Regions from separate parts of the Streptomyces sp. NPDC059010 genome, predicted to be linked through region 1. Evidence: riboswitches for the same ligand, from Rfam matches in the RefSeq annotation. Region 1 holds a riboswitch; each other region holds the start of a gene.
What was found. Region 1 has a riboswitch for cobalamin ahead of ACFWYS_RS23745 (energy-coupling factor ABC transporter permease). Riboswitches for the same ligand answer to the same signal wherever they lie in the genome.

Region 1 (2,256 bases):
GGCGAGCGCGGCCACGACGACCAGCAACAGGATATTGATCTTGGTGTTCCTGCTCATGGGGCTACCGCCTCCGACTCGGTCCCGGACCGCTTCTTGGCGAGGAGTACGCCCAGCCGGGTCAGTTCCCCCTTGCTGGACTGCACCAGCAGCCGCATCACCAGCACCGTGAGCAGGCCCTCGCTCACCGCGAGCGGGATCTGGGTGAGGGCGAAGATGGAGCCGAACTTGCCGAGCGCGCCCAGGAATCCGCTGCCCGGGTCGGGGAAGGCGAGCGCCAGCTGGACGCTGGTCACGCAGTAGGTGGACAGGTCGGCGACGAACGCGCCGAAGAACACGGCGACCATCAGCGGCACGTCGTAGCGCCGCAGCAGTTTGTAGATCGCGTATCCGGCCCAGGGCCCGACGATCGCCATGGAGAAGACGTTGGCGCCGAGCGTGGTCAGGCCGCCGTGTGCCAGGAGCAGCGCCTGGAAGAGCAGGGTGATGGTGCCCAGGACCGCCATGATCGGTGGCCGGAACAGGATGGCGCCCAGGCCCGTGCCGGTGGGGTGCGAGCAGCTCCCGGTCACCGAGGGCAGCTTCAGCGCGGACAGGACGAAGGTGAAGGCTCCGGAGGCGCCGAGGAGCAGCGTGCTCTCCGGGTGCTCCCGTACCTCACGGGTGAGTGACCGGACTCCGTGGACTACGAAGGGCGCGGACGCGACGCCCCAGGCGACCGCGTGCGCCGGAGGCAGAAAACCCTCGGCTATGTGCATGGCTCAGCAGACCCTCTCCAGCACCTCGTGGATGGTTGACGTGCCTTGGCCGGTCTCCTGGCTGACGGGTACCACCGCCCGTGCTCCGCCTTCCCGGGTCCCTAAAACCCAGTGGCTGCCCGTCAGGGCCGGAGCCGGACTTCCCGATTCACAGTGGCGAGGGCCGCACCGGCATCACACCGGATTTCCCGTTCACCAAGGCGTGGTGACATTAGTGCCCGTGCACGGCGGCTGACAAGCGCGCCCCGGGGGCGGGAAAGGGGCGTTCGCCCGCTTCATGGCGGGTTCCCCCGGCGGCGCGTAACGTGACGGAGCATGAAGATCCTCATCAGCGCGGACATGGAGGGCGCCACCGGCGTGACCTGGCCGGACGACGTGATGCCGGGTGCTCCGCAGTGGGAGCGGTGCCGCTCGCTGTTCACCTCGGACGTCAACGCCGCCGTACTCGGCTTCTTCGACGGCGGCGCCGACGACGTCCTCATCAACGAGGCGCACTCGACCATGCGCAATCTGCTGCTCGAACAGCTCGACGAGCGGGCGCAGATGCTGACCGGCCGGCACAAGGCGCTGTCCATGGTCGAGGGCGTGCAGCACGGCGACGTGGACGGCATCGCCTTCGTCGGCTACCACGGAGGCGCCGGCATGGAGGGCGTCCTCGCCCACACCTACCTCGCGAACTCCATCACCGGGGTGTGGCTGAACGACGTACGGGCGAGCGAGGGCCTGCTGAACGCGCATGTCGTCGCCGAGTACGGCGTGCCCGTCGTGCTCGTCACCGGGGACGACGTGGCCTGCGAGGACGCGCTCGGATACGCGCCCGAGGCGCTGAAGGTCGCCGTCAAGGACCATGTCTCGCGCTACGCCGCCGTGTGCCGTACGCCGGCCAGGACCGCCGCCGACATCCGCGCGGCGGCCAAGGAGGCGGCCGTGCTGGCGGTCCGTCAGCAGCCGGTGAGCGGCGGCCCGTTCACCGTCGCGGTCGAGTTCGACGCCGAGCATCTCGCGATGGCCGCGACCGTCGTCCCGGGTGTCGAACGTATCGGCGAGCGAAAGGTGGCGTACACCAGCGAGCGGATGTACGAGGGAATCCGTACCTTCAAGGCGGTCACCACTATCGTCTCGGCCGCGGTGGAGGAGCAGTATGGCTGACGAGCAGGCACTGGACGAGGTCGTCACGTTCACGTCCGACCTCATCCGCATCGACACGACCAACCGGGGCGGCGGCGACTGCCAGGAGCGCCCCGCCGCCGAGTACGCCGCCGCGCTGCTGGCCGAAGCGGGCCTGGAGCCCACGCTGCTGGAGCGCACCAAGGGCCGGACCAATGTCGTCGCCCGGATCGAGGGCACCGACCCGGCGGCGGACGCCCTGCTCGTGCACGGTCATCTGGACGTGGTGCCCGCGCAGGCCGGCGAGTGGAGCGTGCACCCCTTCTCCGGGGAGGTCCGCGACGGGGTCGTGTGGGGCCGGGGCGCGGTCGACATGAAGGACATGGACGCGATG
Region 2 (2,256 bases), on a different contig from region 1:
CGTCGGTGTGGTCGCTCGGATCGTCGGGTCATGTCCTGGCCGGGGTCGGTCGGATGTCCGAAGAACGCGAGAGGGCCCCCGGACGGTTCCGCGGGCCCTCGCGCATCGCGCATGGTCACGTCCAGATCGGCTGGGGGCGTCGCGTCCTGATCAGCCGGGGGCGGCCACCGTCGAAGACGACGCCGCGGCGGCCGGCCTGGGGTTCAGCAGCCGCTCGGCCAACTCGCCGAAGACGAGCCCGAACCCTGCCCACAGGGTGACCTGCATGGCCAGCGCGGAGAGCCGGAACCGCCACAGCACCGTGGCCGGGAAGTCCGCGGGCACCTCATTGACGGCCGGCAGGAACGCGTACGCCACTCCGATCACCAGCGCGAACGCGACGACCGCTCCCACGCTCGCCCACCAGTTCCCGAACCGCGGGGCGAGCCGCTTGCCCAGGATGGTCGCGGCGATCGCGAGGAGCACGCTCAGCACCATCATCAGGAAGTACAGCGTGGTCCGCTTGCCGATGGTGTCCGGGTCACCGACGGCCGGCGGGTTGGCCGGGTACTTCAGGAACGGCACGACATAGACGGCGAGCAACGCGCAGCCGGACAGCAGCAACGCGGTGGCCCGCGGGGTGAACCGGCCGACACGGCCGAGGGCGAAGCAGTAGACGAGAGCGGCGATACCGCCGAAGGCGACCCCGTAGATCAGCACACCGGTGGCCAGGCCGGCGGTGGACTGAAGACTCCGGGAGACGAGTTCGACCTCGTGCTCGTGCGCGGGAGCGTGCGCCTCCTCGAAGCCGATCGCCTTGCCGACGCTCGGTTCACCGAGGAAGTAGGCGGCGACCAGCGCGAGCACACCCGCGCCGAGCCCTGCCAGCATGCCCCGCACCAGCAGGTTTCTTACGATTGCGGAGTTCATGAGGGTGGTGGCTCCGCGGCGTCAGTGGCAGGGGAACCCGAGCAGATGGCGGGCGTCGTGCACCCACTCGTGGACGTCCTCGCCGGAGACGACGGCGGTGGCGCCCTGCTCTGCGCCGACGAAGTACAGCAGGACCAGCATCAGGATGCCGAAGAAGACCGCCCACGGGACGATCGCGCCGATCGGCAGCTTGGCGGGGAGAGCGGGAGTGGTGGCGGTCGGCTGAGCGACATGCTGGGCCATGGCAAGGCCTCCTTAAGGGAGTTCGCGTCCCATCTCGGTGGTGCACATGACGACGGCTACGGGTCTGACTCGCCGCCCCGTTCCAAGGGGCCGGCACACAGTGGCGCGACCGTGCCGGATTCCCACCGGCTTCCGTTCTGCCGTCGTCGATATCGAGCCGACACTACTCTTCGACCGGTACATGCCCAATGCCCCACGGACCGACCACCCTCCGCTCTCACCCAACCCTTACCTGCGCCGCCCTCCGCAATCACCGCCCAACCGGGCACCGGCTCGGTCGACATCACCCGCCTCACGGTGCATCCGCAACGTGGGCCCCTCTCGCCACGCCGCATCCGCCCTGTGCGCGTACGGACCACGCCTCCAGGCCCAAATGTTCGGCGCCGTAGAACTCAACCCTGTGCCCGACCCGCCTGGAGGTGTTTCAGCCCTGCCTCCTGCGGCTGCGCCGTTCTGCTCCCAGTTGGGCGTAGTAGTCGATGAGGTCGGGCTCGTCCACGGCGGCGGGGTTGACGACCTGCTCGACCGGGGCGCCCTGGAGAAGCCGTTTCACCGGGAGCTCCAGCTTCTTGCCGGTGCGTGTGTGCGGGACGGCCGGGACGGCGAGGATCTCGTCGGGGACGTGGCGGGGCGAGGCGCCGGTGCGGATCGCATCGCGAATGCGGTCGCGCAAGGCGTCGTCTACTTCGATGCCGGCCGCCGGGACGACGAACAGCGGCATCCAGTAGCCGCCGTCCGGCTCCTCCATGCCGATGACCAGGGCTTCCGTGATCTCGGGGAGGCGTTCGACGACGTCGTGGATGTCGGCGCTGCCGAGGCGTACGCCGTTGCGGTTCAGCGTCGAGTCGGAGCGGCCGTGGACGATCACCGAACCGTGGCCCGTCACGGTGATCCAGTCGCCGTGCCGCCACACACCGGGGTACACCGAGAAGTAGGCGTCGTGGTACCTGCCGCCGTCGGGGTCGTTCCAGAAGTACAGCGGCATCGACGGCATGGGACGGGTCACCACCAGCTCACCCACCTGGTCCACGACCGGGAGGCCCCCGGCGTCGTACGCGGCCAGCGCCACGCCGAGGTTGGGTGCGGACAGCTCCCCCGCCCAGA
Region 3 (2,256 bases), on a different contig from region 1:
GGGACATGTTCTGCGCCTTGAACGGCGCGACCTTCACACCCTGCCGCACCAGCCACCGGCAGATCCCGGCGGTGACGACGCTCTTGCCCGCGTCGGAGGTGGTACCGGCGACGAGAAGCCCACCGCCCGTCATGACGTACGCCCCTTCGCGATACGGCGCGCGGCGACACAGACGCCGAGCGCGAGCCAGCCGACGCGCTTCGACAGCCGTACGGCACGCTCGATGTCGGAGGTGCCGACGGTCCGCCCGTCCGCGTTGAGCACGGGCCGCTGCTCGACCCGCCCGCCGTAGGACAGCGTCCCGCCCAGCCGCACACCGAGCGCCCCCGCGAACGAGGCCTCGACGGGCCCGGCGTTGGGGCTCGGGTGCTTGGCGGCATCGTCACGCCAGGCTCGTACGGCCCCCCGGGAGTCACCCCCGGCGACGGCGGCGAGTACGGCGGTGAGCCGTGCCCCCGGCCACCCCGCCACGTCGTCGAGCCGGGCCGAGGCCCACCCGTACCGCCGATACCGGGGCGACTTGTGTCCGACCATGGCATCGAGCGTGTTCACGGCCCGGAACCCGAGCAGCCCCGGCACCCCGCCGAAGGCCCCCCACACGAGCGCCCCCACCACGGCATCGGAGGTGTTCTCGGCAACGGACTCGACCACGGCCCGCGCGATCCCGTCCGCGTCCAGCGCCTGCGGATCCCGCCCGCACAGATGCGGCAGCCGCGCCCGCGCCCCCTCGACGTCCCCCGCCTCCAGGGCACGCCCGATGCCCCGGGCCTCGCGCGCGAGCGACGTTCCGCCGACAACGGCCCAGGTGGCGGCGGCGGTCAGTGCGACGGAGGTGGCGGGAGACATACGTACGGCACGTGCGGCGAGCGCCCCGACGGCCACGGCGCCACCGGCGCACACGACGGTGTGCACCGCACCCCGCGCGCGGTCGTCGCGCCACAACACCCTCTCCACGGCCCCGGCGGCCCGCCCGAACGCGGCGACCGGATGCCCCCGGCGCGGATCGCCGAGCAGCAGGTCACCGAGGAGTCCGGCGGCGGCGCCGTACGCGAAGACGCGATCGGCACGCATCGGGGTCAGCCGACCGTGGGTTCAGCCGAGGGGCCGGACACGGGTCCGACAGTGCCGGACGTGGGTCCGGCAGTGCATCTCGATCGGCAGGCGAGCATCGCGTTATGTCCTCACTCAGGGTGTCCACGCCCTGGTTCGACGAGACCGACGACGAGAGTTCCTGGCTCCCGGGGCTATCTACCCCGGTCACAGTGGCGGGACCGCGCCGGATTCACACCGGCTTCCTCTTCTGCCGCCGTACATGGCTCCGGCAGTCCACCACGGGGTTGGAAGGGGCGTCAACTTGCCGTTGACCTGCGATGGGGGAGTGTGCAGAACCCCACACCGCTACCACGCCGACCTGCCCCCGGTGTCCGACTTGGGAGGCAATTCCCCTGTGCGGGGCGGCCTTCCGCAACCCGCTTGCGGCGGTGGGTCGCGACCCTCTGGAATAACGCGTACAGGGATAAAACACGCGGGAGGGACAAGCCAGTTGGCGTATGTGACCGGTCGTTTCCCGGAGGCCCTCGGACCAGCGGTGGCCCGGCTGCGGGGGCCGGACGGCAAGACCGTCGGCACGGGATTCCTGCTCGCTCCGGGCACCGTCGCCACCTGCGCCCATGTCGTGGCGGACGCCCTCCGTACCGACGCACGGGACGAGACGGCCCCCACCCGGCCGGTCACCGTGGAGTTCCCGCTGCAACGCGGATCCGCGGCGTACGAGGCGTCGGTGTCGGCCTGGTGCCCGGTGGCACCCGACGGCACCGGCGACATCGCGCTGCTGCGGCTCCCGGAACCGGCGGCACTCGAAGCGGCAGCGTCCGAAGCGACCGACGTCCCCGTCCCCACCCCCGCCCCCGTTTCCGTCCCCTCCGCGACGCCGGGCGGCGCATCTCCCGTCCCGCTCGCCGGAGTCGGCGATGTCTGGGACCACCGGTTCCGCATCCTCGGTTTCCCCGCCACCGCCGAACACGGAGCCTGGATCGGCGGACGGCTGCGCGGCGCGGTCGGGCAGGGCTGGATCTCGATGGAGGCCGACGGCACCGCGTACCGCATCACCCCCGGCTGCAGCGGAGCGCCGGTCTGGGACGAGGAGTCCGGCGCCGTCGTCGGGATGACGGTCGCGACCGACCGGGGGCCCGACTCGGTCACCGCCTACCTCATCCCCGCGGAGGCCCTCCTCGCGCTCCAGCCGGGCCGGCGCCG

Region 2: it holds a riboswitch for cobalamin, as region 1 does, so the genes downstream of both, ACFWYS_RS04165 (CbtB-domain containing protein) here and ACFWYS_RS23745 (energy-coupling factor ABC transporter permease) in region 1, are expected to answer to the same signal.
Region 3: it holds a riboswitch for cobalamin, as region 1 does, so the genes downstream of both, ACFWYS_RS06030 (cobalamin biosynthesis protein) here and ACFWYS_RS23745 (energy-coupling factor ABC transporter permease) in region 1, are expected to answer to the same signal.

Annotation. Positions count from the first base shown of each region.
Region 1 covers NZ_JBHYJA010000021.1:133,201-135,456, forward strand. Annotated here, with positions in the region: gene ACFWYS_RS23740 (energy-coupling factor ABC transporter substrate-binding protein) at 1-57, opposite strand, end outside; gene ACFWYS_RS23745 (energy-coupling factor ABC transporter permease) at 54-755, opposite strand; cobalamin riboswitch at 785-970, opposite strand; gene ACFWYS_RS23750 (M55 family metallopeptidase) at 1,071-1,904, shown strand; gene ACFWYS_RS23755 (M20/M25/M40 family metallo-hydrolase) at 1,897-2,256, shown strand, end outside.
Region 2 covers NZ_JBHYJA010000003.1:82,792-85,047, reverse strand. Annotated here, with positions in the region: gene ACFWYS_RS04170 (CbtA family protein) at 151-909, opposite strand; gene ACFWYS_RS04165 (CbtB-domain containing protein) at 931-1,152, opposite strand; cobalamin riboswitch at 1,189-1,329, opposite strand; gene ACFWYS_RS04160 (acetoacetate--CoA ligase) at 1,577-2,256, opposite strand, start outside.
Region 3 covers NZ_JBHYJA010000004.1:236,874-239,129, forward strand. Annotated here, with positions in the region: gene ACFWYS_RS06025 (cobyric acid synthase) at 1-133, opposite strand, end outside; gene ACFWYS_RS06030 (cobalamin biosynthesis protein) at 130-1,071, opposite strand; cobalamin riboswitch at 1,205-1,347, opposite strand; gene ACFWYS_RS06035 (trypsin-like peptidase domain-containing protein) at 1,553-2,256, shown strand, end outside.